One region of the Cetobacterium sp. 2G large genome, then DNA from elsewhere that is predicted to be linked to it. Evidence: riboswitches for the same ligand, from Rfam matches in the RefSeq annotation. Region 1 holds a riboswitch; each other region holds the start of a gene.
The links. A riboswitch is a leader RNA that binds a small molecule or an ion and turns the genes downstream of it on or off. The one in region 1 is predicted to bind cobalamin.
Positions count from the first base shown of each region.

Region 2: it holds a riboswitch for cobalamin, as region 1 does, so the genes downstream of both, H5J23_RS13565 (cobyric acid synthase) here and H5J23_RS00675 (hypothetical protein) in region 1, are expected to answer to the same signal.
Region 3: it holds a riboswitch for cobalamin, as region 1 does, so the genes downstream of both, H5J23_RS13385 (TonB-dependent receptor) here and H5J23_RS00675 (hypothetical protein) in region 1, are expected to answer to the same signal.

Region 1 covers NZ_JACHTH010000002.1:57,765-62,274, reverse strand. Annotated here, with positions in the region: gene H5J23_RS00695 (TRAP transporter large permease) at 1-4, shown strand, start outside; gene glpQ (glycerophosphodiester phosphodiesterase) at 19-1,086, shown strand; gene H5J23_RS00685 (MgtC/SapB family protein) at 1,107-1,625, shown strand; gene H5J23_RS00680 (HAD-IIA family hydrolase) at 1,622-2,398, shown strand; cobalamin riboswitch at 2,462-2,634, shown strand; gene H5J23_RS00675 (hypothetical protein) at 2,728-3,132, shown strand; gene H5J23_RS00670 (FAD-dependent oxidoreductase) at 3,309-4,510, shown strand, end outside.
Region 2 covers NZ_JACHTH010000007.1:628,945-633,454, reverse strand. Annotated here, with positions in the region: gene cobD (threonine-phosphate decarboxylase CobD) at 1-265, opposite strand, end outside; gene cbiB (adenosylcobinamide-phosphate synthase CbiB) at 287-1,234, opposite strand; gene H5J23_RS13565 (cobyric acid synthase) at 1,234-2,718, opposite strand; cobalamin riboswitch at 2,845-3,022, opposite strand; gene H5J23_RS13560 (hypothetical protein) at 3,226-4,510, shown strand, end outside.
Region 3 covers NZ_JACHTH010000007.1:599,687-604,196, forward strand. Annotated here, with positions in the region: gene H5J23_RS13370 (hypothetical protein) at 1-450, shown strand, start outside; gene H5J23_RS13375 (META domain-containing protein) at 499-885, shown strand; gene H5J23_RS13380 (C40 family peptidase) at 872-1,342, shown strand; cobalamin riboswitch at 1,467-1,648, shown strand; gene H5J23_RS13385 (TonB-dependent receptor) at 1,841-3,886, shown strand; gene H5J23_RS13390 (hypothetical protein) at 3,899-4,438, shown strand; gene H5J23_RS13395 (DMT family transporter) at 4,451-4,510, opposite strand, start outside.

The DNA of each region.
Region 1 (4,510 bases):
GTAATCCATGGAGGTCAGATGAACGTAAAAATTTTATTAGCACTTAGTATGGTAGGATTATCTTTAGCGACTTTTTCACAAAATGATAAAAAAATTATAATAGCACATAGAGGAGCAAGTGGTTATTTGCCAGAACATACACTTGAGTCAAAGGCTTTAGCTTTTGGTCAAGGAGCAGATTATTTAGAACAAGATTTGGCTATGACTAAGGATAATAAAGTAATTGTAATACATGATCATTTTTTAGACCAACTTACAGATGTTGCTAAGCAATATCCAAATAGAGCAAGAAAAGATGGTAGATATTATGTTATGGATTTTACTTTAGCTGAAATAAAAGGTTTAAATATGACTGAAAATTTTAAAGTGGAAAATGGTGAGGAAAAATTGGTTTACGAGGGAAGATTCCCTTTATGGAAATCAACATTTAAAATCCATACTTTAGAAGAAGAATTAGAGTTTATTCAAGGGTTAGAAAAAACAGCAGGAAAAAGAATTGGAATATATCCAGAAATTAAAGCTCCTTGGTTACATCATCAAGAGGGAAAAGATATAGCTAAAGAAACTTTACAAATTCTAAAAAAGTATGGTTATACAAGTAAGAATGACCCCATCTATTTCCAAGTTTTTGATTTTAATGAGTTAAAAAGAGTTAAAAATGAACTTATGCCAGAGATGGGAATGGATTTAAAATTAGTTCAGTTAGTTGCATATACTGATTGGAATGAAACTATGGAAAAAAATAAAAAAGGTGAATGGGTAAACTATAATTATGATTGGATGTTTACTCCAGAGGGAGTAGAAGAAGTATCAAAATATGCTGATGGAATAGGTCCAGCATGGTATATGCTAATAGATGGAGATAATTCTAAAAAAGGAGATATAAAAGTAACTCCATTAGTAGAATATATTGGAAAAAATGGATTGGAATTACATCCGTACACAATTAGAAAAGATGCTTTACCAAACTATGTAGACAATATAGATGAGATGTTTGAAATCATATTTAACCAAACTAATTCTACAGGGGTATTTACAGATTTTCCAGATTTAGGAGTTCAGTTTATAGCAAATCAAAATAAATAAATATAAAATGAGGGATAATTATGACTGGGATAGGATTGACAGAGATATTATTTAGATTGACAGTTTCTTCAATATTTGGAGGTTGTATAGGATTAGAAAGAGAGTTAAAAAATAAATCAGCAGGATTTGTAACCTTAATATTGGTATGTTTAGGAGCTACAACGATTGCCCTTTTACAAGAGGAGCTGTTAATAAGGCAAATAAATTTAATATCCTCCCAACCTAACCTCATAGAAAGTTATAAATTAGATATTACAAGACTATCAGCTCAAGTTGTAACAGGAGTGGGATTTATAGGGGGAGGAGCAATAGTTTATTCAAATGATAAGGTTTCAGGAATAACAACAGCAGCTACTTTATGGATAACAGCAGCAATTGGATTAGCAATTGGATATGGATTTGTATTTTTATCTATAGCAGCTTTTTTAATTGTTGTTATAACTTTAATAGTAATGAAAATACTAGAAAGAAAAGTTATAACCATGGTAAGAAATAAAAAAGCAACTAAAAGTAATTTAACAAAAGAGGAGCAAAAATGAAAGATTATAAAGGATACTTATTTGATATAGACGGAACAATAGTTTTAGGGGATGTTCTAATACCAGGAGCTAAAGAAAAAATTGAGGAATTACGAAAATGTGGAAAGAAAATAGGGTTTTATACGAATAATTCCTCTAAAAATCCAAAGAGCTATATCGAAAAATTTACAAAACTGGGAATAGAAGCTGAATTGAAAGAGATAATAACTGCTGGAGGAGTATTAGCAGATTATTTAAAAAATAGTTGTAAAGATAAAAAAATATTTATGGTGGGGACAAAGGATTATAAAAATTATTGTAAAGATTTAGAGATTCAAATATTTGATGAAAATGATGAGTTTGATTTTTCTGAAATTGATATAGTTGTGGTAACACTTGATTCTGAATTAAACTATAAAAAGTTAGAGATTGCTTGTAAACTTCTACATAGAAATGTAGAATATTTAGCAGCAAATGAAGATTTAGTTTATCCTGTGGAGGATGGAGTATTTTTACCAGACTGTAGAGCTATTTGCAATATAATTGAGTTATGTACAAAAAAAATTCCTAAATATTTTGGAAAGCCTAAAAAAGCTATGCTTGATTATGCACTAAGAAATTTAAATTTACTAAAAGATGAAGTAGTAATAGTAGGGGATAGATTATATACTGATATCGCTTCAGGATATATTAATGACTGTGACACAATATTAGTTTTAACAGGAGAAGCTAAAAGGGATAGTAAAAGTGTTTATAATCCAACTTATATATTAGATAGTATAGCTGATATATAAGAAGCTATTTTTAATTTTAAGAATTGACAAATAATTTAAAATGAGATATAAAATTATTATAAAACTAAATAAAAGTTTTTGGGTGCTTAGGCATAACAAGGAAGTAGGTGTAAATCCTACACAGCCTCCGCTACTGTAATGAGGATGAAACTATAAAACCACTGGAATAAAATCTGGGAAGGATAGGAGTAAAGTGATTCTAAGTCAGGAGACTTACCTAAAAACTACACAAAATTGTTAGGAGTGGACAAGTGTGTAAAAAAATCTAAAGGATTATATATCCAGTAGATTTTTTTGTCTTCTTCTCTACGTTCAAGGGAGTGAGAAAGATGAGTAAAGATTTAAAATGGGATTATAATAAGTTTAGAGAATTTGATAAGTTTATACATACTTTTAAAACTTATCAAGATTTGTCAAAGTTTTTAGAAGAAAATTTATCAGCTATGAGTGGGAAGCAGGAGTTTTTATATCATATTGTAAAGATGACACCTCAAGAACAGCTATTGTTATTTTATTTAAAAAAGTATAAAGGAATAAAAAATTTAGAAACTTTTTATAAAGAATATATAAAGTTTTGCCAAGAATATTATTACTCTTTAAACAAGGATTTATTTGAAGTAGACCCATGGAAAAGGCAAGCTGTATATCATATAAATAGAAAAAATAGATTTTTAGATAGCTTAAAAAAAGTTAAAAATAGTTTAAATATATCATATAATAAAAGTTTAAATTAATTTGTAAAATATAAATAAAATTTTTATTGTTAGACGCTAGAACTTTAAATTTTAGCGTCTTTTATTTTTTAAATTTTGAAAATTTATAGTAGTTACTTTTTTGTAACTAATTTACAGAAAATAAATAATATTGTATTCTGAGCATATGAAATAAGAATATGAAAAGGAGTACTATTATGAAAATATGTAATATTTTAAATGCTAAATCTTATGATGCTATTATAATTGGGTTTGGAAAAGGTGGAAAAACTCTTGCGGGATTTTTAGGAAAAATAGGGAAAAAAGTTGCTTTAATTGAAAAAGATAAAAATATGTATGGTGGAACTTGTATAAACGTAGGATGCATTCCTACAAAAATTCTTGTTGAAGAATCTCAAAAAATTGAAAAGAATTTTAAAAAAGCTATTGAAAGAAAAAACACACTAATTTCCGATTTAAGAGGGGCTAATTATAATAAGTTAGATTCTTTTAAAAATGTAGATATTTATACAGGAATAGGTTCTTTTGAAACTGAGTATTTGATAAGTGTTACAAATGGAGAAGATAAAACTATATTAAAAGGTGAGCAAATATTTATAAATACAGGAGCAAAGACGATTATTCCTAAAATAGAGGGATTAGAAAAAACTAGGAATATCTACACGAGTACATCTATTATGGAGTTAGATATATTACCTTCTAAATTAGCAATTATTGGTGGTGGATATATAGGACTAGAATTTGCATCAATTTTTAATAACTTTGGTTCACAAGTAACTGTTTTTGAAGGTGGAGATAATATTCTTTTAAGAGAAGAGCCCGAGATTAGGGAAGAAGTTAAAAAAGATTTTCAAAATAGAGGAATTGAGATATTAACAAAAAGTAATATTATAAAAGTAGATAACTTTTTCAAAAATAAAGTGGAAGTTTTATTTAATAAAAATGATAAAAGTCACTCTTTAATATTTGATGGAATTTTAATAGCTGTGGGAAGAGAACCAAATATTGATGATTTAAAGTTTGAAAATGCTGGGATTAACTGCTCAAATAGGGGGATTTTAGTTAATGAAAATTTGCAAACAAATGTTTCACATATATATGCTTTAGGTGATGTTAAAGGAGGACTTCAGTTTACGTATATCTCCTTAGATGATTTTAGAATAGTTAAAAATAGTATTTCAGGAGATAAAGCTATAACAATAAATTCTAGAAATTTAGTTCCTTATTCTGTATTTTTATCTCCCACCTTATCAAGAGTAGGGATGTCTGAAGAAGAGGCATTAAATGCAGGATATAAGGTTAAAACAAAAGTAATTAAAGCAACTTCAATTCCTAGAGCTAAAATTTTAGAAGAAGAAAGAGGAATTTTAAAAGCTGTTATTGATAAAGATACAGGTAA
Region 2 (4,510 bases), on a different contig from region 1:
CTGCCTTCATATATAGAAATAGAACCTCTGTAGCACCATTTCCTACAACTACATTGTCTATATGACAATTATTGTAATCTCCAATAGCTGTCCTTAACTCTACATAGTCTATATCTGGATATTTTTCTAAAGTTTCAAAATTTTCTATAACTGCTTTTTTAAAACTATTTGGAACTCCTAAGGGATTTATATTAGAACTATAATCTAAAACTTCTATCCCGTTATCTCTTTTTAGTTTATATATATTTCCACCATGCAAATCCATATTACTTCACTTCCCATTGTCTTATACTAGTTTAATAAATGTTGTAAACAAAACTATCCCTACAAAAGATGTCATAAACATTATCTTATAACATTTCTTTATATCTTCACATTGAAACTCTTTTAATTTATCTCCTATTGTAGGTTTTTCAAAATATTTTCCAAAATATTTTGTTTTACCACCAAATTGAACACCTATAGCTCCTGCAAAAACTGCCTCTGGATGACCTGAATTTGGACTTGAGTGATTTTTTCTATCTCTAAAAAATATTTTTAATGGCTTTTTTATTCCCATTCCTAATAAAAATGTTGCAATTGGAATTATTATTAGGCCAGATAATCTTGCTGGAATAAAATTAAAGAAATCATCTACTTTTGCTGAAACCATACCAAAATCTATATATTTATCATTTTTATATCCAACCATTGAATCAAGAGTATTTACTGCTTTATATCCCATTGCTAAAGGCAATGCCATTGAAACTCCATCAATTACTATAAAACTTCCTAAAAATGCATAAAACATAGGCGCTATAATTCCATCAACACTATTTTCAGCTATAGTCTCCATTGTACTTCTTACAACTTGTATTTCGTCCATCTCACCCGTATCTCTACTAACCAAATAAGAAAGCTCTTTTTGTGCCTTTTGTAAATCTCCACTTTTTAAAATTTTATAAACTTTAATCCCTTCAGCACCTAAACTTTTCGTTGCCAAAGTTGTGTATAGAAAGAAAATTTCTAAAAATTCAGATGTCCTAGCTATGTAATATGACAATACTACTGTTGAAAGTATTACTGTAAAAGCTAATACTCCTCCCCATACTTTTTTATTTTTTAATGAATAGATTTTATTTTCAATAAAAGTTATATATTTTCCTATAAATCTAACTGGATGTGGAAACCAATATGGATCCCCTAAAATTAAATCTAACAAATAAGCTATCCATATTTTTAAAATGATGCTCATTAGTTCTCCTCCAAAATCTTATAAATAGCTTTCATGTCCACATTTTCTCTGAATATTTTTTCTAACTTATCCAACTCTTGAAGTCTATATTCATCAAATGTCATTGTGCTATTTTTCTTTTCCAGTCCTTTCTTCTCTCTTATATTATTTAAAATAAAATCAGTAAACTCTCTATTATCAAAAATTCCATGTAAGTATGTTCCGAAAATATTGTCCTTTACTGTGGCTACTAATCTATTATCTAAAGTTATAGATTTTTCTTTCCCCTCTGTTACTCCTTGGTGAATCTCATAACCTTTAACTTGAATATCTCCTAATCCTTTTAATAACCCAGTTTCTCCTTTTAATAATCCTGTATACTGTGTTGTTACCTTCTCTTTTTCCATTGTAGTTTCTATGTCTAAAAGTCCTAGTCCTGGAAGTTCTTTTATATCTCCCTCTATTCCATAAGGATCTAACACTTTTTCCCCTAAAATTTGAAATCCTCCACATATGCCAATAATAGGAGTTCCTTTTCTAGACATTTTTATAATCTCTTGTGCGATTCCTTTCTCTTTTATATCTTTTAAATCATCTATTGTATTTTTAGATCCAGGTATAATTATCAGGTCTTCATTTCCTAATTCATGAAATGATGTTACATAATTAACATTTACATCCTTATTTGCTAGTAAAGCATCAATGTCTGTAAAATTTGATATATGCTTTAATTTTATAACCGAAACTGTTATATCTGCAGTTTTTGATTTAATCTTATTAAATTTTTCTGTTACCCCATCCTCATCCTCTATGTCTAGTTCAAAGTATGGCATAACTCCTAAAATTGGAACTCCTGTCAGTTCCTCTATTTTTTCTAATCCTGGTTTTAATATATCAACATTTCCTCTAAACTTATTTATAATTACACCTTTTACTCTAGCTCTCTCTTCTGGTTCCATAAGAGATATTGTTCCATAAATTGATGCAAAAACTCCACCTCTATCAATATCTGCAACTAAAATAACAGGAGCATCAACCATTTCAGCTAATCCCATGTTTACTATATCGTCTTGCTTTATATTTAATTCTACAGGGCTTCCTGCTCCCTCTATAACACATATTTGATTTTCATCTTTAATCGTATTATAAGCTTGAATTATATCTTTTTTTAACTTTGATTTATAATCTCCGTATTCAAGTCCTCCCATATTTCCGATAGATTTTCCATTGACAATCACTTGAATCCTTCTATCCCCTGTGGGTTTTAATAAAATAGGATTCATTGTATAGTGAGCTTCTATCTCACATGCCATCGCCTGAAGAGCTTGTGCTCGCCCCATCTCATGTCCATCTTTTGTTATATAAGAGTTCAGTGCCATATTTTGAGATTTAAAAGGTGAAACTGTGTATCCATCTTTAAAAAATGCTCTACATAAGCCTGTAACTGTTATACTCTTCCCTGCTCCTGAAGACGTCCCAACAACCATTATGTTCTTATGTTTCATAATATCATTTCTCCTAAATTTGTGAAGTTTAGCGGAAATATAAAAAATGCGAAAATGAATAGAATATTGCTAATTAGAATTGAAATTGACAGTTCTAAATACAAATCTGTTCACCGCAGATTTTATATTTTCTTTTATATTCATGGCAGATATCCTGACTCAGATTCATCCTACTCTTAGGCCTTCCCATAAAAACTACAGTGGCTAGTCTAATTTCGTCCTCCTTACAGTGGCGGGACCGTGTGAGATTTTCACTCAACTTTCCTTTTAATCAAATTATTGAACCATAAATAATATACATATTTATCATAATTATACATAATGATTATGCACAAGTCAACCTTTTTTAAAAGTTTATGTTTAAAAATTAAACTACAAATGTTTGCTATTTTATAGAAATTAATTTTAAAAATAATTTTAATAAAACTACAATAATAAAAAAGAAAATTAAATTTTATTCGTAGATTAAATGTGACATATTAAATTTTTATAAGGGAGTGATTAAATATGAACGATGTTAAAACAAATAAACAACCTCTTATTGTAGAGGACAAAATTATTAATGTTCCTCCTATGTTTGCAGAGATTTTTGCATTAAATCCTAAAAATCTTAAAAAATGGTTAGTTGGAGCAAAAAATTCAAATAAATCTTATGAAGATCTTAAAGTAAAAGATATTTTAAATACAAAAGTTAATGCTGCTGTTAATGATGAGGCATTTCTTTTAGATGTAACGTTTGGAAATACAACTCATAAATTATATTTAAAAAAACCTCAAGCAAATAAAGGATTGGATTTTATATTAACAGAAGGTGATAAATTTAAAATTGAAACAAATTTACACCTTACTGAGATAAATGATAAAAAATGTAACATACATCTTGAAACAACTTTATTAGAAAGTAAACATAGTTTTCATCCTATAACATCTTTTGAATTAAAATACTTTTTCAGAAAAAGTTTATCAAACTTCATAGAAGAGTGTGAAAAAAGTTATAGTACTTTTGAAAGCGAAGAAAAAACTATTGAAGCTGAAGTTTTAAATTTCTACCAAAGCAATATATCTGCTTTTAACTCTTTAATTGAACCACTAAAAAATGATTTAGGAGAAGATTCTTATTTAGATATTCAAAAAAAATTAAAAACTTTAGGTATGGATACATCTGATAAAGTTAGTAAAATATTCACAAATTTAGTTGGTGTTATTCCCACAGAAGATTTATCATTAATCAATGATAAAGTTATTCAATTTATTAAAGAACATATATTTATTTTAAAAGGTATTACTAAAAAAAATAATGCTGAAAATTTAAAAGATATCAATACAGTTACTAAGTTACAACTAGATAACATTAACTTTATTGTACCTCAAATATTAAAAGATATAGATTCTAATAAAATTGTTGAAATTGAAAATCAATTAAATGATCTTTTGACAACTATTGTCAAAGAAATTGAAGATATTCTTGAGGAAATTAAAAATAAAATTCCTCCTCAACACTTTAAAGATTTTGAAGTTGGATTTATAAATATTCTTAAAACTGATTTAGATTCTGCTCAATCTTTAGTTGATAAAATTATTTCTGGAAATGCAAAATTTACAGATGCAGAAACTAAAATTTTAAATGGATTAAAAGAATCTATTAATAAAGTAGAAACTACTGTTAATAATAGAGATAACCAAGCTTATATCTCTGTTTTAAATATGATTGAAAAATCTTTAGAACAACTTGAACAAGATATGAAAACTATCAGTTCAAATATAACCGCTGATAAAATAGAATCTACAAAAA
Region 3 (4,510 bases), on a different contig from region 1:
ACTTACAAAATTTCAGGAGATATTTTGAGTATAGCTTATAAAAATAAAAAAAATACGTTGATAGATAAAATAGTTATTTTAAGTGGTAAAAAGGAGATTTTTAAAATCATAGGAATAACTAAAAATTATAATAGTCAGGATAAAATACAGATAGGTGATTCAGAAAAAAATAATAAATATTATGAAATTGAATCTTCAAATATTATAAATAAAAACTATAAAAACTTAAAAATAAAACTTAATAATATTGAAGAGGTTATAGATAATTTAGGAAATTCTAGAGTAATATTGTTTGAAAATATGAAAATTAAAGTTGAGAATGGAAAAGTTTTTGTTTCCATTGACGAGTTGGAAAAATTTGAACAAGGTCAAGAAATTACATATGATATATTAAATAAAAATAATGAAATAATAGATAAAATAAATTTAAAATTTTATATGGAGAATTAAAGCTGAACATGTTAGAATAGGAAATAATAATAAAGAAGAGGTGAAAAAATGAAGAAGCTACTATTGTTTTTAATTACAACTATGTTATTTGTAGGATGTTTTGGAAAAAAAGAGGATATAAGTTCTCAAATTATAGGGAATACATATATTCTTCAAGGTGTTCTTCCAGAAAGTGAAATTGATATTAATTTTGAGAAAGATAAGGTTTCTGGAACTTCAAGTGTTAACAGATATTTTGCAAACTATACATTAGAAGGAAATAAAATTTCGATTCAAGAGCCTGGATCTACTAGAATGATGGGACCTGAAAATTTAATGATACAAGAGCAAGAGTATTTAAAAAATCTTAAAGATTCAAAAGAGATTGAGGTAACAAAAGATGGGATTATACTACTTACAAATTCAGGAGTAAAATTAAATTTTGTTAAAAAATAATAGATTTCTTTTGAAAATATTACTTTTGTTCGTTTTAATTATATTCACAGGATGTTCATCAGCTAGGATTAGTGAAAGAGAAAGAAATGAAAGAACTGCTAAAATAACCGCTTTTTATAAAAGTTGGAAAGGGACTAGATATAGGCTAGGAGGTACAACTAAAAGCGGAGTGGATTGTTCAGCTCTAATGCAGCACCTTTATAAAGAAAAGTTTTCAAAGAAATTGCCAAGAACAACTAAAAATATGGCCCAAGAGGGAGATAAAATAAAAAAACCTAATTATTGGGAAGTTGGTGATTTAGTCTTTTTTAAGATTGGATGGAGAAAAACTCATCATGTTGGAGTTTATTTAGGTAATAATAAATTTATGCATGCATCAACATCAAAGGGTGTTGTAATTTCTGAGATAGATAGTTATTGGAATAATCATTTTTGGCAAGTTAGAAAAGTTTTATAATTAGAGAAGAAGTAGATATTCTGCTTCTTTTTTTTATAATATAAAAAAGAAGTCAAAATGAAAAAAAATATTCAAATAATAAATGTTATATTCAAATAATTGACAAAATAAATTTAAAGTATTATATTATAAAAGTATTTTAAATGCCAAAAGGCTTAATAGAGGAAGATGGGTGAGAATCCCACGCAGCCCCAAGCTACTGTATTGTGGACGAAACTGATAGAACCACTGGATTATAAAATCTGGGAAGGGTTAGGAGTAGGATGAAACTAAGTCAGGAGACTTATTTAAAATTTAGTTTTTTATTTTTCGTGGGGGAAAGATGAGAAAGAAGAGTGTATTTTATAATACAATTTTTTGTAATTAAATAAAAACTTCTAATTTCTAATAAAAACTAAAGTTTAATGGGCTTTTGATTTTTATTAGATTTTTTAATTATCTAATATTTTTCTATATTGAGTAATTGTTATTTAAGAAGAAAATCAAATGGGAGGAAAGATGAGTAGAAAAATATTAGGAATAAGTTATTTGTTATTTTCCATCATATCTTTTGGTGAGAATACTAATAAAGTTATCAAATTAAGCGATAGTGTTATAACAACAGAAAATTTTGAAACCACTGTTAGGGATACATCTGCAAATATAAGTATTGTTACTTCACAAGAGATTAAAGATAGTGGAGCAAAAGATTTAGTAGATGTATTGAAAAATGTACCAGGAATAAGAGTGACAAGATATGCAGGAACAATAAAGTTTGATATAAGAGGATTAAATTCTATGTATAGTGATCGGAACTCTTTAATAACCTTAGATGGAGTACCAGTATCACCTAGTCAGATATCTAATTTACCTTTAGCTATGATTGATAGGGTAGAGGTTATTCCTGGAGGAGGAAACATACTTTACGGAGATAAAGCAATCGGTGGTGTAATAAATGTATTGACTAAAAATGTTGAAAATAAAGATTTTTATGGAAATATTTTTGGTGATTATGGAAGTTATAATACTAGAAAATATGGATTTCTTTATGGTGCAAAAATAACAGATAAATTTTTAGCTGAAGTAGCTTTTGTTGAAGATAGCAATAATGGATGGAGAGAACATGAAGATTTTAGAAATCATTCATTTAATTTAAAAGCTAAATATCTTTTGAAAAATGGAGAGATAGAGTATAAGTATACTTATAATAGAGATAAAAATAAATTAGGAGTAGCTGTTCCGAGATATATATCTGATAACGATAGAAAAAATCCTGGGAAAATTTCAGGTTCAAAATATGAGTCTAATGATAACTATTTAAAAATTTCTAAAAATATATCTTCAGATACAGAATTCCTAATATATGGAAACTATTATTATAGAAAAAATAGTAATTTTAATAGATATGCAGGAAACAAATATTATGGAAGCTTTAAAAGAGATGGAGATGATGAGCGAAAGTATGTAAAAGCTCAAATAAAACATAATTATAGTCCAGATGGGTATTTTATAGTGGGTATGGACTATTTAGATGAAGCTTTTAAACCTTATTCAGTTGGAAAGGAGTATAAGAAGGTAACAGGATTAGGGGAGAATGGTAAGGATAAGATAATGGGATATAAAAATGTACAGTCAGGGAATTCCACTAAAGAAAACTTTGGAACATTTTTTATGAATAAGTATGAGGTTGGTAAATTACAATTGAGTCAAGGAATAAGATATGACTATTCAAAATATAATTTTTATTGGAGAGACGCGAGTTTAAATAATTGGAATAAAATTGGAACGAAAGATGATAGTAAATATAATAATTACTCTTATGAATTAAGTGCTAACTATTTATATTCTGACACAGGTTCTACTTATATCTCATATAATAGAGCTTTTAGAACTCCGACAGCTTCTGAAATGAGATATACAAAAAATTCAGAGAAATTAAAGCCTCAAGTTCAAGATACAATTGAGATAGGACTTAAAGATTTTCTTAATGACACATATTTATCTATTTCTACATTTTATAAAAAAACACATGATGAGATATATTCAGCTATACCACCAGAGTTTTCAGGTATGGTAAACTATAACATTGGAAAAACTGAAAGAGTTGGATTTGAAGGAGTTGCTGAACACTATATAGATAAATTAACTTTAAAGTCATCTATAACTTATATAAAAAGTAAAATAGTAGACGGTGAATATGCAGGTTCTGAGATACCAAGTGTACCCAATTGGAAAATAACAGGTGGATTAACATATGATTTTACTGAAAAATTTTCTACAACTTTTGAAGGTGTCTACTATAGTCAATCGTATGATTTAGATGATTTAGAAAATTTAAGAGGTAAAAATTCCGGTGAATATATAACCTTTGATTTATCTGCTTATTATAAAATAACTTCTGATTTTATGATAACAGGTAGAATTGAAAATATATTTGATGAAAAGTATGACGAATATGCAGGATATTGGGATGATAATTATGAGAATAATGAATGGAAATTTAGACGACAATACTATCCTGCAATAGGTAGAACACTAACAATAGGTATTTCGTATACGTTTTAAAAGGAAGAGGAAATGAAAATATTAAGAGAAATATTGGAAGATGCAAAAAATAAAATAGTGAAGTTGAATGGAGAAAGATTATGCAATCAAACCTCTAATTCATGTGGTTGTTGCAATTGGGATTATTCATTAATATCCTTAGATGAAAAGAGAGAGATAGTAGAGTTTTTAAGAAAAAATAATGAAGTAAAAGAAAAAGTATTGAAAAATAAACTAGAGGAAAGTGTTTGCTATTTTCACGATAAAGAACTAGGAAAATGTTTGATATATAAATTAAGGCCGATATGTTGTAGATATATATCATATAAAATCTATGAAAAAGATGATTGTTTTAAAACTTGCTCTCCTTTAGAACCTTGTAGAAAGAGTTGTTCAACAGTTATAAGATTAGAAAAAAAAGATGTTAGAATAGAAAAATACCCTTTAAAAAGTTATCAGCTAAATGATGAAAGATATTATTTTATAGACGATAAGGTTATAGAAGAATATAAGGAATATAAAAATAAACAAAATGTGAAGTTAAACAGTGTGATAGAAGAGATAAAAAAGTGATTGCCATAGCAATCACTTTTTTGATAATCTGTAGTTAAAAATAGCTGCTCCAATAATTATTAATCCACCAAT